2 regions of the Acetoanaerobium sticklandii genome follow, and region 1 is predicted to be linked to the other one. Evidence: riboswitches for the same ligand, from Rfam matches in the RefSeq annotation. Region 1 holds a riboswitch; the other holds the start of a gene.

Region 1 (15,597 bases):
AGTAAAGTCCTCCAAAATCTCCGGCCCCCCACTGAGTGCGGTACTTGTTCGAAATAAGAGTAAGCACCTTATCCTTATCCGATAGCCTTTGCTCTAATCTTTTTCTAGCTTCTATCTCAGCCTTATCATAGTCAAAGCCAACATCTCTAAGCAAGTCATAATCTTCCTGATTCCACATTCCATTGCTCTCGTGATTAAACCCTGCATTTATATATAAAATAAGGTTTCCGCCAGTATCCCAGGTAGGCTTTTGGAATACTCCTGCCCATATAAAAATATAATTTAATACAAAAGTAGTCACATACATAGCTACTAGCATAAGTACGAGACATAAAGGCCCTAAAAGCGCTTTATCCAGCTTCAAAGGCTTCCCTTTTTTTCTTTTTTGAATTAGAGAATATGAAGAAAAAATAAGCATATGCATTATAATTGCTATTACAAATATTGGACCTACAGATCTAAACAGATTTCCAAGCGAAAGCAGTGCTCCTACAGCCACCAAATAAAGAGGATGAATTTTCTTCTTAAAAACCTTTAAATAAAGTAGCACCGCAAAATAAAATACTGGGGCTGCTAGATTTTGAGAATCCAAAATATTATTAAAGAAAATAAATGGAGAATTTATAGCCATGATAAAAATAGCAGTAGCTTTTTTTCCATTTGATAACTCTCCAGAAATCAAATAAACCAATAAAGCTGTCAGAAGTGACAAGCCTATATTTACAAACTTCATCGCCATAAGACTAGAGCCTGTAATCATATGAATAAGACTATAAAACAAGGTAGTAAAGGCAAGATGAGGATAGGTATAAAGATATCCGTTTTTTTGAAATCTGCTGAAATTTCCCTCAGCTATTTCTCCAGCGCTTTCCCACATACGTCCAAAATCTGAAATCTGAATAGTACTCACTGAGTTTGTCCAGTAGAGTCTTATTAGCAGTCCAGCAAATATTATTATGCCAATAATAGCATAATAAACTGCCTTTTTATTTTTAAATTTATCCATAAAATAATCCACAGCTATAAATATAAGTAAAAAGCCTAAAGTAAGAACTAAGCTTTTAAGCACTGGAGCTTTAAAGTTTGGAGATGCTATGTAGTTTATATATACGAAAATTGACAAAAATAGAAAAAAACTAAGTATTATTAGCGCCTTAGAAAAAAGGTCTTTAATTTTAGTCACTATCATAGCTCCCCCTAGTCTGCCATAAAAATACAGGCTTAAAATTCGTGTGACAACCTATAGTCTTTTTGAATCTAAGTAGTCCATGACTTATTTTATCATCTGCCGTTGATGGACCTATATCTACATAGTCATAGCCTTTTTCTTTGTAGTACTTTACTACATTCATTGCTAAAAACTCCATCGGTCTAAGATTAGAGTATTCATCTAAAGCTCCCCAGTAAACTACTTGAACTGCATTAGAGCTAATCTCAAAAACTATTGCGGCTGCTATATCCGTCTGCTCACTTGAGACAACGAAGGCATCTACCTTGGATTTATCCATGATAGATATATCTAAAATCTGCTGATAACTCATAGCTAGAGGATAGCCCTTTTCAGCCCTATTTAGCTTGATAACTTCATAGGCATTTTGAAGAAAGCTATCATCATTAAGTCTGATAACTAGATTTGACCTCATAGCTTTATTCAAATTTTTTCTAAAGCTATGGGCTCTTTCAGATACAAACTCATCTATATCCGTAATCTCTTTTAGATTATAGTAATTGTTTACATGAGAATATTGTAGCTTAAAGCCTTCATCTAGAACTAGTCCCATGCTTATAGCAAGTGTTTCATCATAAATATCCGGAGCGAGGATAAGCCTAAAATCTGCATCTAGCTCATTTGCCATAGATTTTAAGCCATTTATACATCTCGCTTTATCTAGGTCATCTATTTTAGGGTTAAAATAAAAGGTAGAAAAAGGAGAAGAATAAGGTATGCAAAGCATAGCTCTCCCACTATTATCCCTTAATCCAACTATGCAGTAGCCTATTGCTTTAGACTCCTTCAAAAATCCTAAAAAGTAAACCTCATCTGCATTTTTGCTGTGATATAAATGAAAGTCTTCGCTATCAAAAAACAAAACCTCGTTTGTCTTTAAAGCTTTGAATCTAAAGTCAAAATCCGTTTTACTGCATTTAGTTTTTTCATTTGTAGCTATATCATAAAAACAATAGACCATATAAATTCACTCTCAATCTCTTTTACTTACTCATCTATTCCATGAGTTTCTTCTACTATGTAAGTAGGTCTTCCTCTGCTCTCATCAAAATTTCTCCATAGATACTCCCCTATAACTCCTAGAGTAAGCATCTGTATTCCAGAGAGCATTAGTAGGGTAATCATCATAGTAGTCCAGCCTTGAACAGGCACATTGAACATAAACTTATTCACAATCAAAAATACTGCTAAGATAAATCCAACTATAGAAATAAATATACCTAGCGTAGATATAAATCTGATAGGGACATAAGAAAAAGCCATAAAGGAATCAATAAAGAGCTTAATTTTCTTTGATAAAGTCCATTTAGACTCCCCTATTTCTCGTTTTTTTCTCACATAGTAAATCTTGTCCATTTCAAATCCAGCCCAGAGCACCTGTCCCACAATAGAAGAATTTTTTTCATTCATGGATACCAGTACATCTCTTACTTTTTTATCGATAAAGAAACAATCAAAGCCTCCACTAGGCATGTCTTTTAGTGCATATTTTTGCATCAGAGAATAATATGTATTGGAAAACAGTTTTTGAAAAAAACCATCCTCTCTGTCCTTGCGAACTGCTATTACTACTTTTTTGCCTTGCCTCCATTTTTCATACATCTCTATAATTATTTCCAGAGGTTCCTGAAGGTCAGCAGCTACCATAGTCATGCAGTCTCCAGTCGCATGAGCAAAGCCTGCAAGTATAGCTGTATGTGAACCAAAATTTCTAGACAGCTTGACTACCTTGAACCTATCATCTTTTTCTCTTAGCTCTAGCAGAGCTTTATATGAACCGTCCTTTGAGCCATCATCTACGCAGACAATTTCAGCTTCAAAATCAGTTCTTGATAGGATTTTTTCTTTCATTTGCTCATATAAGTGAGGTATATTTAGTTCATTGTAATAAATTGGAACTATAATTGATACTTTATCCATGCCTACTCCTTTTCCAAATCTCTAATCTTTCTTGCTGGAACTCCTGCATATACGCTATATGGCTCGACATTAGAGTTTACAACTGCCCCAGCTCCTATAACACTGCATCTTCCAACTCTTACACCTGGAAGAATCACGACATTAGCCCCTATCCACACTTCATCCTCTATATAAATTTTAGCTTCCTTAGTAAGCTTTTCCTTTACATAAGGCAAGGTGTTGATTTCCTTTCCGTTGCCGGCTGCTGCCTCTGTAACTAAAGTCAAATTGGGTCCTATAGATACATTATCTCCTATTTCTATGCTATATCTATGATTTGCTGATACTATGATTTTCATACCTAAATTAGCAAAGCTTCCTTCGCCCATCTTTACACCTAATCTATCAAAATACAGCTTCCTAATTCTAGCATCAGTATAATAATTTGCAATTAGTTTTTGAAGCCTAGGTGGCATAATATCAACGCTTGATTCTAAAGCTTTATAAATCAGATTGTCCCAAAAGCTCCAAAAAACTTTGTCCATGCTACTAGCTATATTATTTAGTTTCTTTTCATCCATAGTTTATCCTCTTTATTAGCAATTTTTCTATAGCAAAATACTGTTGTCAAAAGCTTTTATATGTCCCACAATATAGTCCATATCCTCTAAATCATACCTCTGGTCTATAGGCAGAGCTAAAAGATAAGTCGACAAATAATGTTCAAAGCTGTTACTTTCTACTCTAGAAAGAACATCCTTCCACCAATGTGGTACATAAATCTTCTTACTAACTAGATAGGCTCTTAAATCCTTATGCTCTATAAGCATGGGGTATACCATAGGCGCTTCAAAGCTGTGCTCAAGATTTAGCTTATTAAGGTCTTTCAGTTTTGAATGAAGATAGTAAAAATTTCTCTGTCTTTTTAGCTTTACCTCTTCATAGTCAATGCTTTCAAGAATCCTTTTGCTGAGTTTTGACATTCCTATAGGATTAAAGTCATCAAACCTATCTTCATTTTTCATATTGTCAAGATATGCGGCGTTCGCTCCCTCTTCTATTCTTTTTAAAAGATGAATAGCATGAGGATAGGATATATCGCTTTCTAAATCTATTTTTTGAATGCCATCCTTGATTAAATAGCCACCGTCGTTTACACCAAAAAACTTTCTGGCAGAATAAAGACTGTAAGCTCCTTTAATTGGCTTTGCAAAAAAAGCCTGAGTATTGTCCATTAGAAAATTCTTATGGCAATTTTTTAGCTTCTTTATAGTATTATTGCTTGCAGTTCCAAAATAATTAATATATAAGAAGGCTTCGTCCTCAGTAGTTTGTCTATCAAATATAGGCATAAAATTCTCATCTATATTATAAAACTCAAACTCTAAATTAAGAGGCTCAATAACCTGAAGCATACTAGTACATAAATAATGTGGCAAATACAGCTTTTTTGCTTTCGAAGCTTTTATTGCATGATAAATAGCTGCCCTTCCAGTATTTACCTCAACTACATCAGGTCCATAATAATAAGATTCCTTGCGAGGAAGCTCTAGCTCCATATATCCGCCTATTTCCTTTACTTTATAAACAATATCCTCTGCCTTGTAATTTAAATCAGCCATTTTTTTCCTTCTTTCATCTATTTAAGCATATAATCCAATAAGCTTGGGAACTGCTTTAAAAAATGTCTTATATCTTCTTTCTTCATAAATTTAAGTAAGTTATCTATTTCAACTATCACACGCTTTCTTGCATCAGTTAGTCTTACACTGTTTAAGCCTAGCAAATCTAGACTTTTATACGCTGGAGTATTACTATCTTTTATTCCTTCTTTTGGAATTATCTCTCCAGTCATAAGGTCATAAATAAAAAAAACATCTGGTGAAAAATTAACTGGATCTATAAAGCCTTCGAAATAGTGGCTTCCTTTTCTTATCCCACAGCTTTCCTTAGCATTACATGAAACAATCATATTGTCATAATCCAAATCATCTTCTGGAAATCTAGATTGCGGCTTGATATGTTCAATATGCGAGCCATTGGCATTGTCTGAATTCACAACAATCTCTCTCTCGCAATAAGCGCAAAAACATCTCGAAGATTTGCACTGCTCATTATATGCAATATAATGACGTAAATCCTTTCTCATATCTCCACGCATATTCTTATAACTGGCATTAGACTTTTCTTCTATAAATTCTAGTAAAAAATCTGGAGGATCTGCCTTTTTAATGTCCAGCATTTTTTAGTCCCTTTCTTCTAGCTATTTCTATATTAACCAGTAAAATATCCTGGTCTATTGTCCCTATGACTCCTGTAATATCTTCATATAATAGTTTAAACTCTTCAGTTTCGTAAAGCTCATTTCTAACCATGCTTTTTAACTCATCAATTTTCTCTTGGATGTGAGGATGCCTAGTTGTCGAAAGTCCCATGATATCAAGCAATATCATATCTGCTGTAACACCATAGGTCTCATCTAGATTCTCACCATTTATTACCTTTACCCATCTCTCTTTTTTAGATAGAATTTTGAGTGATTCTCTTTTCACTGATGAAATAATGTGTGGAGAATGGGTAGCTATGATTATTTGGTTATCTTTACCTATATTTTGATATACTTCAACTATTCTTTGCTGCCATGATGGATGAAGCGAAATCTCTGGCTCATCTATCAAAATCACACAACCTTCAGGCTCTAGAGATTTAAGAGATAAAAGCCTAATAAACAGCTGTTTCTCTCCAGATGAAAGCCCGTTAATATCAAACTCTACTCCTGACTCATTTCTAAACAGCGGCATCTTGGTTTTAGGGTCTTTAATTCCTACCAAATAAACATCCATATCTAGAATTGAAAAAATAGAATTTATTTCATCGCACACTGCATCTATACTCTTTCCTACCGTTGTTTCTGGATTCGAAAAAATCTGCTTATCAAAAGCCTGCTTGATATATGAAATTATATCATGAGTGCTTTTATCATCAATACAATAGGCAAGAGGTATCTCATCAGCTTGATTGGAGTTATGAATACTTTGAAATCTCACCTCAGATGGAAGATAAATCATTTTAGGTGCTTTCTCAAGTTCATCTTCATTTATATCTAAATGTAAATTTACTGTATCTTTTTCATCTAAACAGAATTTGTTATCCTCTAGCTTTTTAAATGTCTTGAAAATACTAGAAAGCAGAGTAGTTTTACCTGAACCATTAATCCCAGCTAAAATAATAGTATCTAGAATTTTTTTATCCTCTGTTTCAAAAGAAATAGTATTGCTATCAAATATAGGATGATTATCAAATACAACATCTAAAACCCTCACAAGCTTCACCTCTTTCCAAAAATATCATACCATATTTACTGTCATTTTTCTTTAAAGAATATGTAACTAATCATTAAGTCCTAAAGATTATAATGTAATAAAGTACTTAGTTTTGATATAATAGAAACATATAAGGTTAGAAAGAAGGCATTAATGTGAGAAAATTACTTTTATTAAATATGATTACCATCATAGTTGTCACACTAACTGCTTGCTCGGTAATTGAAAAACCTGAAAGCTTTACTAATGCAGTAACATCTTCTAAAAAAAATGCTAGCTACGATGCAAAAGCTACTGCCTCTTTGCCTCAGCCAGTTGAAATACGGATAGAAAGTGATTTTGGAGAAACTGAAGCCTTTTCTTATGATATTAAATACCCAGTCATATCAAATCTTCAGAATCAAAATACTCAAGCAGCTTTGAATTTAAAGCTAAAAAATCAAGTATACAACTACATGAACAATATTAAATCACTATCAAAATCAAACTCAAAAGCTGAATCGTTTGTTCCTTACTCTGTAACTACTGATTTCGAGATAAAAACCTCAAATCAAAACATATTGAGTATGGTTGCCACATACACGCAGAACACAGGTAAAGCAAATCCTGTAACTGCCTTGGCTACTTACAATATAGATACTTCTTCTGGAAAAGAATTGAGCTTAGAAGATTTATTCAAATCTGACTTTGATTATAAAAACGTTATAAACAAAGAAATTACAAATCAAATAAAAAAAGATATTTCTGGAAAAGTATATTTCCAAGAAAAAAATCTTAGATTTGTAAGCATAAGTCAAATGCCGCAATTTTATATAGAAGATGGAAATCTCTACATTCAGTTTGACATTTATGAAATAGCTCCCTATGCTACAGGCACTCCTGTTTTCCTAATACCAAACGAAATAATATATTCTGGGCTTAAAGAACAATATAAGCCCATGCTCTTAAATCAAGTTGATTAAAGCAATAAAAATATATAAGTATTAAAGTAATTATCTATTCTGTTCATAGACAAATAACCTATTTTTCAATCCAATCAAACTAAATTATTCCCATAAAAAAACTGCCCTTTATGAGCAGTTTTTTTATTTAAACATAAAATATTTAATGTTCATTTTCGAAAACTATTTCTTTCTAATCTTTAATCCCGTAGCTATTAAACTTGCTCCTAAAGCATATAGAAGTTCTGGTGCAAATCCTCCTGTTTTAGGAAGAACAGGTGCTGGTGCATCAAGTGGAACTTCTTCTTCTATTATTTCTTCTTCAGTCTCCATAACTGGCGGAGCAGATAAAGGAGTTTCTTCATCTATTACTTCTTCCGTTTGTTCTGCTGAAGCTAGAGTAGCTACAGGTAAAGCTACTGGTATAATTTGTGGTGCTGCAAGAGGTGTAGCTTCATCCTCTATATCTTCATCATCGTCGTCATTGTCATTTTGTGCCACTGGAGTTGTAGGTTGTGGTGTTGGATTAGTAGGCTCTGGTTGCGGTTCTACAACTGGAGGATTAGTCGTTCCTCCTCCGCCACCTGGTGTTACTGGTTCATCTTCTCCTGGTTCATCTTCTCCTGGCTCATCTTCTACTGGTTCATCTTCCCCTGGTTCATCTTCTCCTGGCTCATCTTCTCCTGGCTCATCTTCTCCTGGCTCATCTTCTCCTGGTTCATCCGGGTCTACTAGTTCTACTTTTGGTGCAGTGTACTCTATTTTAAACATTTGTTTTAATGTTGGTAAATTGTAGCTCATAAGCATTGGTGTACTAACAAGTCTTTGAGTGTTTTTATTATCCTTTGTTGGCACTAAGTCATATACATCTTCAACTGCATATGTTCCTTTTATTACAATTTTTGCTTCAATCTCAGCATTTTTAGTTTTATCTTCAATAGCATTCTTAAAGCTCAAAGATTTATTACCATTTCCTAAATCCACTACCGTATAGGCGTTAGTATCCAGCTGATTTCCATTTACGAATACTTCTAAGAAAGTCTGTACTTGCTCATTTACTCTATTTAATATAGAGTATGTATAATTTACTGATACTTCACCATTTTCTAACTTAACGGCAGTATTTTCATCAGTCGCTTTCGCTTCTATTTTAAGATTATTTTTAGAAGGGTCACTTTCTTTTTGTTTAGATAGGTACTCTGCTAATTTAACAACTTTCTCATCTTCAACTCTCTTTTTTATCCCTAAAAAACCTTTTTCCCAATCATAATCAACAAATTTTTTATTAGGATTATCTAACTTCCAAACTGCCATCTGTGTTGCTGCGATAGCATCTTCTTCTGTTAAATTATTTATTTGATTTTGTGTAAGATATTTTGATGCATCTTTTAATAATTCACTTCTATAAGTCTCAATATTTGTATTCGGATCATAACCATTTAAAACTATTCCTCTTAATTTCTCAGATGTTTTAATATCTTTACTATTTTGAGGTAATTCTTGCACTGAATACTTTGAATTATTTTTAAGGTTTGTATCTATATCATTACAATACGCCGTAACATCTTCTTTAGAATCTTTAGTATTTTTTAAATCAAATACTTTTGTTTCATATTCCTCATCATTAAAATCTCCCCATTTTGGAACTATTTCAGTAATCGTTTCACCTTCTGTTCCTGTATTGCTATATTCAACTTCCTTTGCTATGATTTTATTACCATTTTTATCGACATTTTGTGTTTCTTTATAATCCACAATCTCAACCTTAGCAGGTTCTACTTCTATTATTTGAGGAGGATTTCCATCTTGCGGTGGTGTTTGCGTTCCTCCATCTTGCGATGGTGCTTGTGATCCTCCATCTTGCGATGGTGCTTGTGTTCCTTCATCTTGCGGTGGTGTTTGTGTTCCTTCATCTTGCGATGGTGTTTGTGTTCCTTCATCTTGCGATGGTGTTTGTGTTCCTTCATCATGCGATGGCGTTTGTGTTCCTTCATCTTGTGATGGCGTTTGTGTTCCTTCATCTTGTGATGGTGCTTGTGTCCCTCCATCTTGTGTCACACCGCTATCTGACTGTGCCGTAGGAATTTCATCTGCGTATGCCATTATCCCATAATTAGAAAATAGCAACGATCCCATTAATAACAGTGCTAATAATCTGTTTTTTTTCACCTTTCTCATACATTCCCTCCATCTTTAAACTAAATTAAATAAGCTTGTTAGATGGTAGCTGGACTATCATTGCTTTGTCTAAGCCAATAAAAAAACCGCCATAAAAATATGGCGGCTGGACTATCATTGCTTAAAACTAAGCTTTAGACTCCTTGCTTTGCGTCCTACAGTTTCCCATAGTTTGCCTTTTTCATTAAGTAGGATTAAATAACTATTTTGTTATGTAGTATTAACTAGTTATTAATCACTAAAACAATTCTATATTAAAAAAATTCAAAAGTAAATAATTTTTTTCTATATTTTGTAAACATGAAAAAAAAACTGCTCTAAAAGCTGAGCAGTTTAACGATTAAAATTTAATTTATAATTATATTTGTGTTAAATAAGATTTGATAGTTTTAAAATTTATTTTCTAAACTTAAATCCTACACTAATTAAGCTTAAGCCTAAAGCATATAGAAGTTCTGGTGCAAATCCACCTGTTTTAGGAAGTTCTGGTGCTGCTAGTGGTACTTCTTCTTCTATTATTTCTTCTTCAGGTTCTTCGACTTGAGGTACTCCAAGAGGAACTTCTTCTTCTACTATTTCTTCAGGAGTATTTATAGAAGTTACAGTTGCTACAAATACATCAGGTTCTCCTGGTAATGCTAAAGGAGTCTCCTCTTCTTCAATTACTACTACATCATCATCATCGTCATCATCTTCAGGAACTGTTGGTTCTTCAGGTTCTTCAGGTTCTTCAGGGTTTTCAGGGTTTTCTGGTTCTTCTGGGTCCTCAGGATCTTCTGGGTCTTCTGGATCTTCAGGGTCTTCAGGGTCTTCAGGGTCTTCTGGATCTTCTGGATCCTCAGGGTCTTCTGGATCCTCAGGGTCTTCTGGATCCTCAGGGTCTTCTGGGTCCTCAGGATCTTCTGGTATCACTAATCCAAATAAGAAAGAGAAATGGCTAATAGCAGCGATACTATCATTCTTATTTACTGCTGGATGCAATCCACTATCAGAACTGATTGTAGGATCATAAACATATAGATAACCTTTAGTTCCGTCTTCTCCTTGTCCACCTTTTACATATACTTTATATACTGTTACATTTGATGAGCTTGTTTCCCAAGATAGATACTTCGCATCTTCACTTACAAACCACTTAATAAATTCTTCATTATCTAATGAAATAGTTCCACTACCTCTTGGAGAATCATCAACTTTTTCAGTTTCATATCCAGTTTCTTCAAGCTTAAAATTAGCTTCATCTATTGGTTGCTGAGCTGCTGGTCCTGAATACTGAACATCTACATCAAGGATTTCTGGAGCTTTCATTAAAGACATTGGTACTTCTTCATTTTCAATAATTTCTTCAATCTCTTCATCAATAACTTCTTCTACTATTTCTTCAATAGGTTCTTCCTCAATTATTTCCTCCACTATTTCTTCCTCGATTACTTCTTCTATTACTTCCTCTTCTTCAAAAGGTTCTTCTTCTATTACTTCTTCTTCATTCTCAGGCTCTAAATTATTCTCCGGTTGTTCTTCGTTTTGTTCCTCATCAACTACTTCTTGTTCTTCTTGCTGAATTTCAGGGGGTATTTCACTATCTGCGAATACTCGTTGAGCGTTAAATGACCAGCCTAAAAATGCTAATACCATGATAATTGCTAAGAATCTTCTGTTTTTTCTCATTTTTGACACCTCCATCCATTAAACTTAAAAACCAAGTTTTGGATGGCAACGGGACAATCATAACTTATCTTAACTCAAAAAGCCGCCATATAAAAAAATATGGCGGCTGGACTATCATAACTGAGTTAGTATTCAGTCTTAGACTCCTCGCTTTGCGTCCTACAGTTTCCTGTAGTTTGCCTTTTTCATACAAATTGGGAAATTCTAACTAAAGGAGTACGAATATATTACTAATTCTAGTTACTTTAAATATACCCTGAATAAGTATATTAAAACATAGTTTATAACATTATTTTACGTTAAACTATAAACAAATTAAAACTCTAAGCTTTTTTATAGCATTTCTTTTTAATTCTTTTGCATAGACATAGGAAACATCGAGTTCCTTAGCTACATTTTTTAGTAAGCTCTTCTCCATAATGTGCCTTTCAACTACATATCTTTCTTTATATGAAAGACCCTTTAATAAATCTTCTAGTTCGATATCGAAATAACCATGGTCATAATCTGATTCCATAAAGGTCTCATCGTATTCTACTAAATCCGCTACCTTAGCTTGTTTTCTTTTCTCATCATAGTAATAACATCCTAGCATTCTTTTCATATATCCCATAAATAATATATTTCTTTCCAGTTCATAATTATCAATTAATTCAATAGTCCTAACATATCCTAGCTGAAGTAAATCCTCATCTACATATCCAAAATAGTGTCTTATTTTTTTCTTTATCAGAGGAGTAATGTAAGCTAAAAGCTGTCTTAGATATTCTTGTTTATCCCAAGTAGCAGTAGCTTCCTTATAGCCTATAAGCGCTTGTTCTATATCTTCGTAAGTATTTGTCTCCATTTCCTTACCTCCTATCTCTGTACAACTATCGAACATATGTTCTGTTTCTACTATACAATATGCATTTATTTTTGAAAAGGTAGGAAAAAAGTTCAAAAAAATATCCTATATCATTAGCTTCTTATCTACATATTGTGTAGATGCTAATAATCTAGGATATAAAAATACTTAACTATTAAATTCGTATAACAATTTTTAGCCTAAGAAGCATTTATAAAAAATAACTTCTTTAAATTATAATCCACAATTACCTTCCTTCATACATTTTGCTATAATAATTTCTGTATTCTGAAGAAATAATCTTCTCTATCCACCTAGGATTGTCTAAATACCATTTTATCGTTAGCTTTATACCTTCATCAAAAGTGTATTTAGGCTCCCATCCTAGCTCTGTACTTATTTTTGTATTGTCTATTGCATATCTTCTATCGTGTCCTAATCTATCTTTTACATGAGTAATTAAAGTTTCATCTTTTCCTAGCACATTTAAAATCAATTTTACTATATCCAAATTTTGTTTTTCATTATTCCCACCAATATTATAAACTTCTCCAAGCATTCCTTTATGAAGCACAGAGTCAATAGCACTGCAGTGATCCTCAACATAAAGCCAGTCTCTCACTTGTTTCCCATCGCCATAAACAGGAAGAGGTTTATCATTTATCGCATTATTTATCATTAGAGGAATTAACTTTTCAGGAAATTGATATGGTCCGTAATTATTAGAGCACCTTGTAATATTAACAGGAAGTCCATAGGTTTCACTATATGCTCTTACTATCATATCAGCTGAAGCTTTGGAAGCCGAATAGGGACTGTTGGGATTTAGGCATGTTGTTTCTTTAAAAAGTCCCGTTTCACCTAAAGAGCCATAAACCTCATCTGTCGATACCTGAACAAATTTAACGCCCTTTTTATACTCTTTGCAGTACTTATCAAATAAATCTATTTTCCAAAAATCTTTAGCAATATCAAGTAGTGCCTGAGTTCCCATTATATTTGTTCTAAGAAAAACTTCAGGGTCTTCTATGCTTCTATCAACATGGGATTCTGCGGCAAAATTAACCACCATATCTATGTCAAATCTTCTAAAAATACTTTCTACTAGCTCTCTATTACAAATATCTCCCTTAATATGCTTGTACCTAGCATCTCCCTCTATATCCTCTAGGTTCTCTAGATTTCCAGCATAAGTAAGTAAGTCTAAGTTTACTATTCTGTAATCGTGATGCTTTAGCATATATTTAATAAAGTTTGAGCCAATAAATCCAGCTCCACCTGTTACTAGTAAGTTCACACTTATCTCTCCTAACCTAAATCGTTTTTAAGTAAATCCTCGTAGGACTCTCTTTGCACTATCAGTCTGTCTTCTTTATCATGAATCATAACCACTGCAGGCTTTGCAAGCTTATTGTAGTTGCTCGACATACTATAGTTATATGCTCCAGTTCCCATAACTGCTAGTATGTCTCCTCTTTCTACTTTAGGAAGATTAATATCCCAAATTAATATATCTCCGCTTTCACAGCACTTTCCAGCAACTGTTACTAGCTCAGTATCTTCATCATACATTTTATTTGCTATGCAAGCACTGTATTTGGCTTGATAAAGTGCTGGTCTTGGATTATCTGCCATACCTCCGTCTATGCATATATATTTCCTAACTGACTCAATATTTTTTACACTACCTACAGTATAAAGAGTAATTCCTGCTTCAGCTACTATATATCTTCCTGGCTCTATAAAAATATTCGGTCTTATTATCTCATATTTATCAATTAAAGCTATTACTTCTTCCATAATTGCATCTGTAAAATATTCAAGTGGCATAGGTTCATCTTCAGCCGTATATCTTACTCCAAATCCCCCCCCGACATTTAAATCCTCTATTTCATAATCATACTTGTCTTTTATTTCTTTAATAAGCTCCATAGCTTTTTTTGTTGACTCTACATGGGCCTCATTGTCAAAAAGCTGTGAGCCAACATGAAAATGAAAGCCTTTAAAATCAATATGCTCTGATTTAATTGCCAGTTCTATAGCTTCATCTAAGTCTTTGCTGGCAAAAGAAAGTCCAAATTTTGAATCTAGCTGTCCTGTACTTATATATTTATGAGTATGTGCCTCCACATTTGGAGATATTCTAAGTAAAATTTTTGCAGTAAATCTTTCTCCTGCAAGCTCTATTAATAGCTTTAGCTCACTTATTCCATCTACTACTATTCTTCCTATTCCTCTTTCTAATGCAAATTCCAATTCATCTTTTGATTTGTTGTTTCCATGAAACATTATTTTATCTGGATTTATTCCAGCATCTAATGCCGTATATAGCTCTCCATAAGATACTACATCTATACCCATTTCTGATTTTTTAATTATTTTAGCCATTGCTTTAGTCAAAAAAGCCTTACTAGCATAATATGCATATGTACGAGGGTATTTATCTAAAAAATTCACCTTAATATAATCTATTTTTTCTTCTATTATATCCTGGCTCATAACATAAAGCGGTGTAGAATATTTTTGCGCTAGATATACACTGTCAACTGAACAAAACTCAAAATTCTCTTGCATAGTTCCCCCTCCTTAGTTTTATATACGACTGATTACTTAATTTTATATATTATACCTTTTTATCTTCAATTATTATAGCATTTTATCTATCATAGGATTAAAATAGTATAAAAGGAGGTTGTGATAATGAAAAAGATTGCAATTGCATTATTTTTATCAGCTATATTAGGTACATCTGTATTAGCTGGATGTTCCCCTAAGGAAGAAGCTCCAGCCCCAGATACTACAAAGGAAGAAGCTGCTCCAGAGGCTGAACAACCAGCAGCTGAAGAAGAATCTGCTGACCTAGCAGAATTATTTAAAAAAGGAGAAAATGCATTTAAAGATGGTATTTACTATGCACAGACCTTTACAATGGCAGACCAGCAAAGTCAGATGAAAACTTGGCATAAAGGAGATAAAGTGAAAAGCAGTATAGTTGCTGATGGCGACGAAATGATTAACATAATAGATTCAAAAACAGGTGAATTCATCACATATAGCGCATCTGAAAAAACTGGAATGAGATTCAAAGCAGATTCTGGCGACTCATCGTTCATGCCTGATACCAGCATGACTGATATTGCTTCAGTAGATGAGCAAGTAGATACTGCGACCTTTGAGGTAGTAGGGGATGAGAAAATACTAGGCGAAAATTGCGCAGTTATTTTATCAAAAGACAAAGCTACAAATGAAGAAGTGAAGCTTTGGGTTAGCAAAAAATATGGCATAACTATGAAAATGGTAAGCAAAGGCGTGGATGGTAGCGAGATGACTATTGAAGTCACTGAGCTAAAAGTAGGAGATATTAACGACTCAGAATTCGAAGTTCCTTCTGATGTTGTAATCGAAGAATTTTAAATCTCAAAAAATTACTTGAATATAATTTTTATTAAAGTGACTTTAGGGTAAATATATTATGAACCATCTATTATTGCAATCAAAATTGCTAATGGTTCA
Region 2 (15,597 bases), 490 kb from region 1:
GGCATATGGCTCAATAACTAAAGCATCTGGGTCTACTCCTTGTAGTAACCTTTCTGCACTGCTTCTTTTTGTTGCAAGAGTTGCTCCCATAGTAGCAGCTAATATATTATCAGTAAGCTTAAGTACTGGAGGTAATGTTTCGTCCTTCATAATCCAAAATATAGCATTTACTGGATTTTCAAACTTATCTAATCTATTAGTAGTCCAAAGCTTTGATTTTATTGCTCTTCCGTTACCGTTTCTTATATCTTCAGTTACTAAGGTTTTATTACCTTTATCATCTATCGTAACTCCACAATTTTGAGCTGTAATTAGATATTTATTATCGTCACAGCCAGCAGGATAATCCTGAGTTTTATCAAAATATGAAGGCTCAAGTGCAACAGAGGAGCCATCTTCAACTGAAATTACAAATGCATCGTCATGAAGCACCATAACCTCGTATTTTCCATCGTGCTTTGCATGAGTTAGTGTGGATTTGCCTGAACCAGATAATCCAAATACACCTGCAACAAAATTTCTTCCATCCTTTAAGGTATATCTTTTTTGCCCAGCATGACATGATGCAAAGCCATTTCTATTGGCGCATCCCCAAGCCAAGGTTAAAGTTCCTTTTTTATGCTCTCCAAAATATCTCATACCTAAAAGCGCTGCGCAATTGTGGTTTGGATCAAATATTGTAAGCCCAACAGGATAATTTTCATTTTTCCAGTCTGGATCTGAAAAAACATAGATGTCCCCTTCGTTACCTATAGCTTTCGATTCCTCATACATCCTTATATACTCTTCGTTAAACTCCTGAAAGTTTAACAGCCAGTTGTAAGCTATATTTTCATGGCCCTCAGGAATTAATAAATGAGCTTTTATCATAAAATCTTTATCTAGTCCAATACAGGCTTGAGCATGGTAAAGTTTTTTTGTTCTAGTTTGATATATTGCTTCTCTAACTACAGCACTATACTCATCTTCACTAATTCCAGGACTACCTAGAATTCTTCTTGCTTGAGCACATCTTGCACTTACATCCCCATCGTTAAAAAGCAATACCTTTGAATCTTTATCTAAGCCTATTTTTTCTGGCTCGTATACAGGCATATCTGTAACTACAGTTCCAGGCGAATTTTTTGCCAATTGATATGCTTGCTTCAAGTTTTCAATATTATGAACGTTATTTCCCCAAAAAGCTGATTCTATTGTAGTTCTCATTCTAGAAAATACCGTATTGCTTGAGGTAATTTCACTTGTATTCCATTGATTTCTCGTAGACATTTCGGCCTCCTAAAATAACCATATAAATTATTTTTTCTGAATTACGAGTATTATTGTAATACAATTAGTTTAAAAGTGCCATACTTTTTTTGATATATTTTTATTAGGATAACACAATGGAAAATAAAAAGCCTATCATTGCAAGATTTTCATCAGTTTATGAATTAAAAAATTTTTTATCCTGCGTTTTTTCGTTAAAAAAAACTCAAACTTCTAATTTATACATATAATGTATCCAATTAGAAATTTGAGTTTTTGGTGTACTACTTATTTATATAAACTTTTGGTATAATATGCTCTGCAATTTTAATTAGCCTTCTTCTTAGCTTATCCGTCAATTTGTTTTCAAATCTTAGCTTGTCAATTGCCTCAGTATCAAACAACAATCCAGCAATATGCTCTACGATTCCTTTATCTGCATAATCGATTTCAAGATTATTGCTGATAATAAAACCACTGTCTATATTCACAAGCCTGTCATACAATCGATTTCTAAAGCTTAAATCATATAGCTCTCCTATAAAATCATGGCAATATGGTATCTGAAAGTCCAAATATTCCTTAGAAACCTCATAACCATTTTCATTAAATTCTTTTGAAATATCAAGTGCTTGTTTATGAAGACGTTTGAGATTTGATTCGTAGTCATCTTTTAGCCAATGTCCATATAGTCTACAATTTAGAGGTCTAACTTCATAAATTTTACATCTCTTGGTTTTATCCAAAAAAGGACATTTATTTCTCTTTTGATATATGTCTAGATAATATACCATAATGGCTTTTTTTAAATCTGGAGTAAACAAACTATTTTCAAGTAAATAAACATAAATATTTGCCGCCTCAGTGAATGAAGCTCCTACGGATTCGCTGCAGCAATTGGCACAGCTTTTACAATTTCCTGGAAGTATTTGACTATATATAGCTTCTAGTTGCTTATTTATTTCTTTCTTATTTTCATAAAAACTACTTATCAATATCTCATTTCTCCTATTCTCTAATCGGTAACTAACCGCTAACTAATTATAGCAATTCAAGTTTACTGATAAATCTCTAGCTCTTTGCTGTATTAACAATAAGAACTTCCTCATCTAGAAATTTAGATTTTTCCAATGTATTAAAAATCTATCTACTTCAGCCGTGGTTGACTTATTAATTAAATTAAATGGAGTATCGACTGCTTCTACTCTTCCATTTATCAACACCATAGCTTTACTTGCAAGTCTAAATATATCCCTAAAATCATGGCTTACTACAACAGCTGTGGTATTTGTATCTTTAATTATTTTATTAATGTCATCAATCAATAGCTCTTTTGTTGGAACGTCTAAAGCTGAAAATGGCTCATCCAAAAAAATTACATCTGGTTCAATCGCAAATGCTCTAGCTAAGCTTACTCTTTGTGATTCTCCACCTGAAAGTAAGCGCGCTTTTTGATTTATTAAGTGTGAAATCCCAAAGCTAGTTAGCCATCTATCAACTTTATCACTTATCTCTTTTTTTGATTTTCCTCTTATCTTTAAACCTGAAGCTACATTTTCATATACAGTGGTATTTAAAAGTAGAGGATCCTGAAAAACAATAGCTATTTTTCTTCTTATATCTAATGATATATTAGATCCAATTACCTTATTTTGAAATAATATTTCTCCAGATGTAGGCTTCTCCAAAAAAGATAGGACTTTTAACAAGCTGCTCTTACCTGAACCATTTGGTCCTACAAGCCCTATTACCTCACCTTTTAAAAGAGAAAAATCGATGTTATCAAGTATTTTTTTATTTCCTTGCTGCCAGCATAAATTTTTAGCTTTTAACATCAATATCCTCCTATCTTTTTTGCTGAAGCACTGTAAGCCATAATGTAGTCAAATAAGAAACTAGAACTAAAATAGCGCTAAGAGCTATTGCTACATCAAAGTTCCCTTTTGATACTTCCATAACCGTTGCCGTAGTAAGAACTCTAGATAATCCTTTTACATTCCCCCCCACCATCATTGATGCTCCTACCTCTGAAACAACGGCTCCAAATCCAGCAATCACAGCAGCAAGCAGAGAAAATCTAGCTTCTTTTAGTAAAAACCATAAATACTGTAACTTAGTTGCTCCCAAAGCTTTGATTTGAAGTCTAAGCTTTGGATCTACTTGAGAAATAGCAGCACTAGTAAGTCCTACTACTATAGGTGAAGCAATCACCGCTTGAGCAATTATTATTGCAGTTGGAGTATAAATAAGATTAAGTGAGCCTAAAGGTCCCGAGCGCCATAGCAAAATAGAAATCCATAATCCAGCAACTACTGGTGGCATTCCCATTCCTGTGTTTACTATACTCATTAAAAAATCTCTGCCAGGGAATCTTTTTAATGCCAGCACCGTTCCAAAGGGTATCCCTATAATCAAGCTTATAAGCGTGGCTGTTCCAGATACTTGCAGAGTTAAAAGAGTGATCCTAAGTACCTCAGGATCACCCGTTAATATCATATTTATCGCTTTTTTAAGTCCCTCAATAATCAAATCCATTAAATCACAGCCTTATTTTCCTATTTCTTCCTCTGTTTTTCCTGCATCCTTAAAGAATAGTGGCTCACCATATTCATCCATGCCAAACTCTCCAATTATATCCTGAGTTTTTGAATCTATCATAAACTCCACAAAGGCTTTAGCTCCATCAGCATTCACTTTAGGGAATTTTTCTTCATTCACTTGCATTACATGATATATGTTTAACAATGATTTTTCACCTTGAACAGCTATCTCTAATTGTAGATTATCCTTTTGAGCTAAAAATGTAGCTCTATCAGTCAAAGTATAGCCTTCCTTCTGGGAAGCAATATTTAAAGTTTGTCCCATTCCTTGTCCTGTTTCTTGATACCATGAACCTTCATTTGGAATATTAATATCTTTCCATATTCCTTTTTCTTTTTTGTCGGTTCCTGAATCGTCTCCTCTTGATACAAATATAGATGAAGTTTCAGATATTGACTTAAAAGCATCTGCTACTGATTTTAGGTCTTTAACCTTAGCAGGGTCACTTGATGGTCCAACCAATATGAAATCATTATGCATTACAAGCTGATAATTAGTAACAGCTCCACTTTCTACTAGAGGCTTCTCTGATGCTGGAGCATGAGTAAGAAGCACGTCTGCTTCACCCTTTTCTCCCATAGCAAGCGCTTGACCCGTTCCTACAGCAATTGTTTTTACTCTATATCCAGTTTGCTCTTCAAACATAGGTATGAGTACATCTAGTAACCCAGAATCTTGAGTACTAGTTGTCGTTGCTAATATTATATCTGGATTTTCAGGTGTTGTCACCTCTTGATTGGCTTGCTCAGGTGCAGGCTCAGCTTCAGGCGTAGAAGTACATCCGCTAAGCATAAGTGCAAATACCATAAGTAAAGCCAAGCAGGTTTCTTTAAAAAATAGATTTCTTTTTTTCATAAATAAATTCCCCCTTAATATGTATAAATATTCGGATTTCTTATCTTAAGTTTAATTTGAGTTTTTATAATTGTCAATAAATAGTTAGGTTGAGTTAGTTTTAGTTAGTTTTATTTTTTTATATTTTAATATTAAAATATTTTTTTAAATATTTTTTACGTTTTAATCTAAATGTAATGTTATTTACTTGAAAATTTTGGTATAATAAGAATATAAATAGTAAATTGTTTTTACGTGCGATTGATCTATTAGATCTCTCCTCACGACAATGGCAAAGTAGTAGAAATGCTATGACGCAAAGCTATAGGGCCTTACCGTAACTGGTTGGCAGCCTAGCTACCGAAAAGGAGTTTTTATTATGAAAAAAAATTTAAAACAGTATTTATTAATTGCTTTATCGATTGCTAGTGTAACCTTTCCCAATCTAGCTCATGCAGATGCAAAGATAATAGACGAGAGCGATGTTGCTAAAGGAATAATCAAAGTCAATTACTCTACAAATTATCAATCTAAATATAAATTAGCAATTGAAAAAGATGGGCAAAAACAATATTTTGATTTAGCTGCTAATACAGCTCAAAGCTTCCCTTTAATTTACGACAACGGAAGCTACACTATAAAAATAATGCAAAACACATCAGGGAATAGCTATAAATCAGTATACACTCAAAAAATCGACGCTTATATAGCAGATGATACAGCTATGTACCTTGTTTCAACTGCTACTGTTAACTGGAGTGAGCAAATGATGGCAATAAAAAAAGCTGAAGAGCTCACAAAAAATCTTCAAACTGATAAAGAAAAATTTGATGCTATATACAATTATGTTATTAAAAATTATAGCTATGATTATAATAAAGCAGCTACAGTTAAACCAGGATATATGCCTGATATAGAAAAAATTTATGAATCAAAGTCAGGTATTTGCTATGACTACAGTGTTTTATTTGCTTCTATGCTAAGAAGCCAAGGGATTCCCGCCAAGGTAGTAAAAGGTAGCTCTACCTTAGTAAATGAATACCATGCATGGAACGAAGTGTTTATTGACGGAAACTGGATTATAGTTGATACTACAGTAGATGCAGCCTACAGCGCTTCAAAAGCTCCTATAGCTACTATAAAATCCTCAAATCAGTATACTAAAACCTCTGAAATATAAGTAAAAAAAGGACTGTCTGGAAATATCAGACAATCCTTTTTTTAGTTTACATCTTTATCTCTAAGTGGTGGTATCACAATTTCTACTACAGCTCCACCTTCATCTGCATTATAAGCCTTGAGTCCCCAGCCATTTGACTCTGCAATGCTTTTTACTATAGATAGTCCAAGTCCAGTGTTGCCTCCTTTACCTTTGTAAAATCTGTCAAATATATACAGCTCCTCATTATTTTCAAAGCCTCGTCCATCATCTTGAATTTTTATTATTATATGACCAGTTTCGATTTCAAAGGATTCAATAGATATTTGAGATTTTGCATATCTTAAGGCATTTGAAAGTATATTTGAAAAAACTCTGTCTAATCTATCATCACTAGTTCTAACCACAATATAGTGAGCAATATTATTCTTAAAGGTTATATTTTTCTCTTTGGCTAGAAGTGTAAGCCTTATTATTATCTCTTCTACAGCTTCCCAGAGATTTATTCTAATGGACTTTTCCTCACTCATAAGATTTTCCATTTTACTAAGGTAAACAATTGAGTTAACTGTATCTCTAAGCTTCTTACTTTCATCTATTATTATATCCAGACCTTCATCAACCATGCTCTCATCCATTACCTTGTCCTTGATAGCCTCTGCATATCCTTGAATAGACATAAGTGGAGTCTTTAGCTCATGAGAGGTATTTTGGAAAAATTCTTTTTGCTTCTTATCATATTCTTTTAGCTTGTATGCCATTTTAAGAAAATCCTGATTGATTTCTGCTAGCTCATCTTTTGTTTTTATTTCTTCCCAGATGATTTCATCATCAGTAAAAGAGAAGGAGGCTATATTTTTCTTTAGTTTATTTATTGGGCTTATTATTCCTCTTTCAAAAAATATAGAGATTATACTAGCAATAAAAAGTGCTATTAAAAAACCTAAGAATACAGATCTATTGATAAGAGCATTTATTACACTTAAATCTTCTTTCTTAGCAAGCATAACAAGATAGCCTAAAGTCTCTTGGTCTAAAGAGGAAATCAGAGGTCTTTGCTCTACATAATATTTGGTCTTGTCTATCTCTAAAGGATTTATAGGTTCCTGCTCTGTATTATAGGATTGAAAGATGAGGTTTTTGTCTACATCCATTATTATAAAATGAGTCGTTGCAAGTCTATTATGAGCATAACCCATGCCTTTTGGGAGAATAATTTCTGAAATGCTAAGAGCATTTTCTCCAAAAAAATTCTTACTTATTTGGATTTTCACATTAGGGCTTCCATCAACAACAGTCATTTCAATTTTTTGATCTATCACCATGTTTATTTGCTTGGCTACTACGTCAGCGTCTTTTTTGAGATCCAGCCTTGTCTGCCTATTGAGGATATCGTTGAAGGACATTTTTGAAATGCCCATAAATACAAATGCAGTTGCTAATATAATGATAAAATAGCTCTGCATTATTTTTTTTCCTATTTTACTCATTGTCATCTATCCTATATCCATAGCCCCAGACTGTTTTTATTACCACTCTTGATTTTGCAGTCTTAAGCTTTTTTCTAAGCCTTTTTATAGTATCATCGACGTTTCTATCATAACCATCGTAATCATATCCCCAAATAGACTCGATAATTTGTTCTCTAGAAAGAGGTAGATTGATATTTTTCATCAAAAATTCCAGTACCTCGTACTCCTTTATAGTAAGAGGTATGTCTTGCCCCATACATTTGACTATTCTTCTTTGAACATATATCTCCAAATCCTTTGTTTTCAAAATTTCGTCATTATGCTCTGAGGATTTAGTCGTTCTTTTTAATATGGTTTTTATTCTTACGACTAGCTCTCTAGGAGAAAAAGGCTTTGCAAGATAATCATCTGCACCTAGCTCTAGTCCGAGTATCCTATCTAGTTCATCGCTTCTTGCTGATACAAAAATTATAGGCACTTCACTAATTTTTCTAATTTCCTTGCACAAATCCAAACCATCTAAGCCTTGCATCATTATATCTAAAACCAGTAAGTCTGGCATAAATTCTCTTATAGCTGATAGCACGCCATCTGCACTTTCAAAGGTAGTTGTGTTATATCCTTCCTTTTTTAGATACATCTCGATTAAGTCTCTGATACGCTTCTCATCATCTACTATGAAAATATGCTTCATAATTACCCTACTTTCTTATAGTTTTTTCTGTAAACAAAAAGCTGCCACTCTATGTGGGCAGCTTAGGAGGGTGAAGTATATAGTATTGGCAGGTTAAGCCAAGGGTTTGTAAAATGTTCCGATGCAGCTAGCTGCATCGGATTTACATGAAAAAAGGGGTGGGTTGTAAGGTTGTGTTTCATTCCTTATTGTTATAATACTTTAGATATATGGTATAAATTCGTGCAAAATGTGGAAAAAGTTAGGGATTTACTTTTTATTTTTTGCAGTTATTCTTGCTCTTTGAGTTTTATCCAAAACTTTCTTTCTGATACGCATTGATTTTGGTGTAATCTCAACAAGCTCATCTTCATCTATAAACTCAAGAATTTCTTCAAGAGACATTCTTTTAGGTGGAGAAAGTCTAAGCGATTCATCTGAGCCAGATGCTCTCATGTTTGTGGCTTGCTTTCTCTTACATACGTTTACATCTATATCCCCTGATCTTGAATTGCTTCCTATAACCATCCCTTGATATACTTTTTGTCCTGGATCGATAAAAAGAATACCCCTGTCTTGTGCATTAAACAACCCGTAAGCAACTGCTACTCCATCTTCAAAAGCTACTAATGAACCTTGACTTCTAGCTATTATATCACCCTTATAAGGCTGATATCCATCAAATATAGTGTTAAGTATACCGTTTCCTTTTGTATCAGTTAAAAACTCAGATCTATAGCCTATAAGTCCTCTAGTTGGAATAGAGAAATCAAGTCTCACATATCCACCTTTTGACTGTTGCATATTGATCATTTCGCCTTTACGAGTTCCCATCTTTTCCATAACCGGTCCCATAAAATCTTCAGGAACATCTATTACGGCTCTCTCCATAGGCTCTAGAAGCTTTCCATTTTCATCTCTTTTAAATAAAACCTCTGGTTTAGAAACTTGAAGCTCATAGCCTTCTCTTCTCATAGTCTCCATCAGAATAGAAAGGTGAAGCTCTCCTCTTCCAGATACCTTGAATGTATCCGCTGTATCCATTTCCTCAACTCTCAGAGATATATTAGTATTAAGCTCTTTCATAAGTCTGTCTCTTAATTGTCTAGAAGTTATAAACTTACCTTCTTGACCAGCAAATGGACTGTCATTTACAGAGAAGTTCATTGCTATAGTAGGCTCAGAAATTTTTACAAACTCTATAGTTTCTTGTACCTCTAAATCAGTAAGAGTGTCTCCTATATGAATTTGCTCTATTCCGCTAAGAGCTATTATGCTTCCCATTTTAGCTTCAGTAACTTCAACTCTTGCAAGACCATTATATTCATAAAGCTTACCTATTCTAACCTTATGCTTTTTCTCAGGCTCAAGATGATTTAGAAGCATAACATCTTGGTTTACTTTTACAGTCCCTCTTTCTACTTTTCCTACTCCTATTCTTCCTACATATTCATTGTAGTCAATAGTAGTAATAAGAAGCTGAACAGGTCCATCAAGCTCTCCTTGTGGAGCTGGAATATGCTCTAATATAGCTTCGTACATATCTTCCATAGTATCTTTCTTTTCATTTATGTCAGTTGACGCCCAGCCACCAATTGCAGAAGCAAATATAAACGGAGACTCTAAATATCTTTCGCTCTCATCTAGCTCTAATAGAAGCTCTAGAACCTCATCAACTACTTCTACCGGTCTAGCCTCTGGTCTATCGACTTTATTTACGCATACAAGTACAGGCAAGCTAAGTTCTAGAGCTTTTTTAAGAACAAACTTAGTTTGAGGCATAGGGCCTTCAAAAGCATCTACAACAAGAATAACTCCATTTACCATTTTAAGTACACGTTCAACTTCTCCGCCAAAATCAGCATGGCCTGGAGTATCAACTATATTTATTTTCGTACCTTTATAGTCGATAGCTGTATTCTTTGACAAGATAGTAATTCCACGCTCTCTCTCTAAATCATTAGAGTCCATTACTCTTTCTTGTACATGCTGATTTTCTCTAAATATTCCACTTTGTTTTAGTAGAGCATCTACTAATGTCGTTTTTCCGTGGTCAACGTGAGCAATTATTGCTACATTTCTAATATCGTTTCTAGTATTCAAATTTACACTTCCTTCATTAAATTGAAAAAACTGGTCATTCCAGTTAAAACTACGTCGCACTTTTTACAAGCCTATATTATACCATAGGATTATCTTGCTATAAAGAAATATTTAGTTATCATTTTCCTTTTTTATTTCATCAATTACTTTTCTTATAATGTCATAAGAAAATCCTTTATATCCTAAACTCTGTGCAGTTTTGGAAAGTCTCTCATCAAATGGCTTGCTCTCAGATAGAGATTTGAATTTTTTAAATCCATGATAGCTTGCATTTTCAAGCTCCTTATCATCGTCTATATAAGTCTGTGCCTCTTCTATATCATTTTTCGAAATACCTTTTTCCATAAGCTTAGATACCATTTGCCTCTTTGACCATTTTTTTGTACTTGCTTTATTCTTTGCTATATCAGTTGCCAATTTCTGATCGTCAACAAATTTATAGTTTTCTAAAAATTCAAGTGCATTTTCTATTGCTTCTTCACAAAACCCTTCTCTTTTCAATGTGCTTTTTATCTGCATCTTAGATTTAGAAGACCTGCTAAGTATATCTAAGCCTCTTGATTTCGCTCTTTTAATTTGGTCATTTTTCACCATTTCGTCATAGGTGTCTTTCGAAAAAACTGTTCCTTGATTCACTCTAAATGTTGCCATAGTTTCATCTGTAAATTTTTGAACTATTTCCTCATTAAAAATGACGTGATAAAGATTATATCTGATTTTTTTAATTTTACTTACTTCAAATTCTTCACTCATATTATTTCACCTCTTTGAGTCTTTTTAATAATTAGACTTTTTGAATTAGTTCTGATAAGATTAACTAAGCGAGACTTAAAACCCATATAAAAAGGAGATTACACATGGAAAACAAAGAAAAAGTATTGGCAAAAGTTGCCACACATCAAATTACAGAATCTGATTTAGAGCATATGCTTAAAAATCTCAACCCTCAAATAGCTGCTAATTTCCAAGGCGAGCAAGGAAAGCAGGCTCTACTTCAAGAATTAGTAAACCAAAAGCTATTCTATCTTGAAGCTTTAGAAAGTTCTATTGAAAACGATGCTAAATTCCAAAGCGAGTTCGAAAAATTAAAAGAGAACTTCGTTACACAATACAGCATCCAAAACCTAATTAATTCAGTTTCTGTTACTCATGAAGAACTAGAAGCTTATTATAACGAAAATAAAGAAGGCTTTATATCTCCACAAAAGGTACAAGCTAGCCATATTCTAGTAAGCGACGTTAGCTTAGCAGAAGAAGTAAAAGGTAAGTTAGCTCAAGGTGAGTCATTTGAAGCTCTTGCAAAAGAATACTCAAGCTGTCCATCTAAAGAAAGAGGCGGAGATTTAGGTATGTTTGGCGAAGGTCAAATGGTCCCAGAATTTGAAGAGGCTGCTTTCAAAATGGCTGTAGGAGAAATATCTGAGCCTGTAGAAACTCAATTTGGTTTTCATATAATAAAAGTAACTGACAAGCAAGAATCAGGACTACTTTCTTTTGAAGAAGTTCGTTCTAACCTGCTTCGTAATATGATGGCTGAAAAACAAGGTGCAATCTACCAAAACCATATAGCTGATTTAAAATCAAAATATAACGTAGAAGTTCTATAGATAAAATTAAAACCCAAGGATAAATCCTTGGGTTTTTGCTTTAGAATATCGAATTATATTCTAGTAACATTTGCTGCTTGAGGTCCCTTGTCTCCATCAACGATTTCGAACTGTACTTCTTGACCTTCTTCTAAGCTTCTGTATCCCTCAGATTGGATTGCAGAAAAATGTACGAAAACATCTTTTTCCCCTTCAACTGATATGAATCCAAAACCTTTTTCAGCATTAAACCATTTAACTATTCCGTTTTTCACCCTTAATTCCTCCTGCTCTATATAATAACTTAATTATAATTTTATCATGACTAGAAATTTCAGTCAATATTTCGAATATACCGAATTGTTGTTATTGATAAATAATTTAGAATGCCCAGTCACCATCTTTAAATATTTGAACCTTAGTTCCGTCATGTTTAGTAGCAACTATATTCATATCCTTGCTACCTATCATAAAGTCAACATGAGTAAGCGAGGTATTGGCACCTTTTTGCTCTAGCTCTTCGTCTGTCATCTTATCTCCACCTTTTATGCTGGTAGGATAAGCTGCTCCCAATGCAAAATGGCATGAAGCATTTTCATCAAAAAGCGTGTTGTAAAATACTATCCCAGTGTTGTTTATAGGTGAATCATAAGGAACTAGTGCAACCTCTCCAAGATAATGAGAGCCTTCATCGGTATCAATTAGCTTTTTAAGAGTCTCTAATCCTGTGTCCGCTTCAACTTCAATTATTCTTCCGTCTTTAAAAGTAAGCTTAAAATTATTTATCAAGTTCCCTGAATAATTAAGCGGGAAAGTACTAGTTAGATATCCGTTTACTCCAGTTTTAAGTGGCATAGTATACACTTCCTCAGTTGGCATATTGGCAACAAAATACACGTTTGACTCGTTGTACTCTCCTCCACCTGCCCACACATGATTCTCTGGCAGTTCAACTACCAAATCTGTCTTTGCAGATTTATAGTGAAGTGATTTAAATTGATTATTGTTTAGGAAATCTACTTTTTCAGTTAAATTTTTAATGTGATTATCCCATGAAACAACTGGATCTTCATCATAAACTCTGTTAGCAATAAAAATTTTATCCCATAGTTTTTCTATGGCATTTTCAGTTGTATCATCAGGGAAAATCTTTTTTGCCCATGATGGACTAGGCACTGCCGCCACGCACCATGAAACTTTTGAATTAAGTGTATATTTTCTAAATTTTTCCGTCGATTTTAAGTTTGTTTTATTTGCTTCTGCTATTCTTTCTGGATCTACATCCTTAAATAAATCAGGGTCAGTTCCCGTAATGCTTAAAAAAGCAGCATTTTCTGAAGCCATTTGCTCGAATCCATCTGCCTTCCACTGCATAGCCTCTTTAAATGCTTCAAATGGTGCATTTAAATACTTTACAAGTGCTAGCTCTTCATCTCTATATTCAACATGTACATTTTTAGCTCCTTCATCATAGGCTTGTTTAGCTACTATTCTGACAAATTCAGCTGCCTCAATAGGCGCATTTACAACAAGTAGCTGGTCTTTTTGAATATTGAGTCCATTTCTAACAAGAAGTTTTGCATATTTTTCTAGGTTTTTTTGCATAAAATTCCCTCCCTTAGCTTCTTGTAAATATTTTATCATAAATCATTAATACGTATAGTATTTTTTTTATGATATTAATTAAAAAAATCTGCTAAAAGCTTTTATGCTCTAGCAGATTTTTCTATATTTCAGGTTAATGTTATTTTTTTAGTTACAACCGCTACAGCTGCTGCAACCACTTGATTCTCCTACATTAAGAGCTTGCACATACACTCCACCCATATCTCCTTGCTCTACATATAGAACTTCAAACCCATCGTACTGAGATACTAGAGTTTTATCTACGACGAAATTAAGACCTTCAAATTCTACCTTTAAATCTGAGTCTTTTGCTTCATCTTGAGCAAGATTGAACATAGGTCCAGAACAGCCCATTCCAGATAAAAATATACGAAGTGTATCTGTATTGATGTTTTTTTCTGATAAAATTGATTTTAGCTCATCTGAAGCTTTTTTATCTACTGTTATGCTCATATATATTCTCCTATTCTTAATAGAAATTAATTATCAGTTTCCCCTACTATATTACACCTTTTAAAATATTCAGTCAACAAAACAGCTATAGAGTTATCTTATTCATACAATAAAATAATTCTATAGCATCAGTATAATGTTTATTTACTTTAATTGGATGTTTATTTACTTTAGTTTAATATTCATTTACTTTAGTATAATCATTTGCACTCTTTATCATTTTTTGACTGATTTTTCCACCCCACATTGCAGCATCAAAGGTAGAGTCAACTACAACCCATTTTCCTCCAATTAAGACCTCGTTCCACGCATGATATCCATCTACTCCTTTAGCATAGCCTTTTACTAGCTTTGTAGGAAGACCTTGACTTCTTTGCATTCCTGCTAATAAAGAAGAATAATCATAGCAGATACCCTTTTTATCTCTATAGGTCTGCTCTATGTTTGGATTATAGTCAGTTGTAAGATAAGGTATTTTATCATAATCATAAGTTACATTTTTTATGATATATGAATAAAGTGTAGAAAGCTTTTTATCGTGTTCCTTTTGTTCTCCACTTAATTCCTTACCTTTTTTTATTGAGTTTAGATTGTTATCCCATTTTATATTTTGTATGGAATTCAAAAAAACAACATTAGGATTTTTTAACTTTACATCAATTGTCTTTGTATCTAAATAGCTGTATTTTGTTCCAGATGTATTTTCTAGAACGCTTACTTTATACTTTCCATCGCCCATCTGAAGAGGAAATTTCTCTACAGCTCCATCTGGCTTTAAATTATAGGTGTATTTAGTTGAATCTTTTTGAATCATAACCTTTATTTTCTTACCAGAATTACTGCTATAGCTTACGCCTACTACTCCGTTTCCAGAATTAGCATCATCAATCTTAACCTCCGCATAAGCTTCATTAAAAGCGCCAGTAATAAACATCACTAAAATTATGAACAATATCTTTTTAATCATCTAAATCACCTTCTCTAATTATCACTTAAAATATTTCGTTATCCCCTCAGGATTTACAGCATAGGCTAAAGCTGTTTCCTTAGTTATTTTTCCTTCATTATATAGATTTGCTATGCTCATGTCCATACTCATCATACCAAAAGCTCTTCCAGTTTGTATTGCTGCATCTATTTGAGGTATTTTAGCCTCTCTTATTAGATTTCTAATATTAGGGTTTGCTATCATCACCTCAAATGCAGGTATCCTACTATCGTCTATCGATGGAAGAAGCTGTTGAGTCACAACAGCCGTAAGAACCGTTGAAAGCTGAACTCTTATTTGCTGCTGCTGCGATGGTTCAAACACATCGATTATTCTGTCTATGGTTTTTGCTGCACTAGTTGTATGTAGCGTAGATAATACAAGATGTCCTGTTTCAGCTGCTGTAAGAGCTATTGATACAGTTTCATAATCTCTCATTTCTCCTATTAAAATTACATCTGGTGCTTGTCTTAATGCAGATTTTAATGCCATGGAATAGCTTTTGGTATCTATTCCTATTTCTCTTTGATCCACTATGCTCTTGTCATGCTTATGAAGATACTCAATAGGATCTTCTAGCGTAAGAATATGGCATGATCTTTTTTTATTGATTAAGCTTATTATTGCCGATAGTGTTGTAGATTTTCCAGAGCCAGTAGGCCCAGTAACTAAAATCAAGCCTTTTTTCTTACTGTGAAAATCAAGAATTTCTGTTGGAATATTAAGCTGTCCAAGGTCTAGTGATTCAAACCTCAGTACCCTTATAGCCGCTGCCATAGAGCCTCTTTGGATGTATGCAGCTACTCTAAACCTTCCAATTCCAGCTAAAGATGTAGAAAAATCTTTTTCCCCAG

Evidence for each region. A riboswitch is a leader RNA that binds a small molecule or an ion and turns the genes downstream of it on or off. The one in region 1 is predicted to bind cyclic di-GMP.
Region 2: it holds a riboswitch for cyclic di-GMP, as region 1 does, so the genes downstream of both, CLOST_RS04580 (transglutaminase family protein) here and CLOST_RS02320 (thioester domain-containing protein) in region 1, are expected to answer to the same signal.

Annotation. Positions count from the first base shown of each region.
Region 1 covers NC_014614.1:509,235-524,831, reverse strand. The annotation lists gene CLOST_RS02360 (glycosyltransferase family 39 protein) at 1-1,189, opposite strand, end outside; gene CLOST_RS02355 (hypothetical protein) at 1,176-2,189, opposite strand; gene CLOST_RS02350 (glycosyltransferase family 2 protein) at 2,216-3,148, opposite strand; gene CLOST_RS02345 (acyltransferase) at 3,151-3,708, opposite strand; gene CLOST_RS02340 (hypothetical protein) at 3,736-4,749, opposite strand; gene CLOST_RS02335 (retron system putative HNH endonuclease) at 4,767-5,369, opposite strand; gene CLOST_RS02330 (AAA family ATPase) at 5,356-6,450, opposite strand; gene CLOST_RS02325 (DUF3298 and DUF4163 domain-containing protein) at 6,630-7,412, shown strand; gene CLOST_RS02320 (thioester domain-containing protein) at 7,575-9,569, opposite strand; cyclic di-GMP riboswitch class I at 9,668-9,756, opposite strand; gene CLOST_RS14070 (hypothetical protein) at 9,966-11,237, opposite strand; cyclic di-GMP riboswitch class I at 11,336-11,428, opposite strand; gene CLOST_RS02310 (sigma-70 family RNA polymerase sigma factor) at 11,542-12,084, opposite strand; gene rfbB (dTDP-glucose 4,6-dehydratase) at 12,332-13,381, opposite strand; gene lysA (diaminopimelate decarboxylase) at 13,393-14,658, opposite strand; gene CLOST_RS02295 (DUF4412 domain-containing protein) at 14,785-15,498, shown strand.
Region 2 covers NC_014614.1:994,905-1,010,501, reverse strand. The annotation lists gene CLOST_RS04605 (phosphoenolpyruvate carboxykinase (ATP)) at 1-1,269, opposite strand, end outside; gene CLOST_RS04600 (YkgJ family cysteine cluster protein) at 1,533-2,243, opposite strand; gene CLOST_RS04595 (ABC transporter ATP-binding protein) at 2,358-3,083, opposite strand; gene CLOST_RS04590 (ABC transporter permease) at 3,094-3,783, opposite strand; gene CLOST_RS04585 (ABC transporter substrate-binding protein) at 3,796-4,704, opposite strand; cyclic di-GMP riboswitch class I at 4,965-5,048, shown strand; gene CLOST_RS04580 (transglutaminase family protein) at 5,063-5,863, shown strand; gene CLOST_RS13510 (sensor histidine kinase) at 5,905-7,332, opposite strand; gene CLOST_RS04570 (response regulator transcription factor) at 7,325-8,008, opposite strand; gene typA (translational GTPase TypA) at 8,258-10,090, opposite strand; gene CLOST_RS04560 (regulatory protein RecX) at 10,202-10,843, opposite strand; gene CLOST_RS04555 (peptidylprolyl isomerase) at 10,948-11,697, shown strand; gene CLOST_RS04550 (cold-shock protein) at 11,751-11,951, opposite strand; gene CLOST_RS04545 (aminopeptidase) at 12,058-13,281, opposite strand; gene CLOST_RS04540 (iron-sulfur cluster biosynthesis family protein) at 13,429-13,755, opposite strand; gene CLOST_RS04535 (transglutaminase-like domain-containing protein) at 13,931-14,722, opposite strand; gene CLOST_RS04530 (type IV pilus twitching motility protein PilT) at 14,744-15,597, opposite strand, start outside.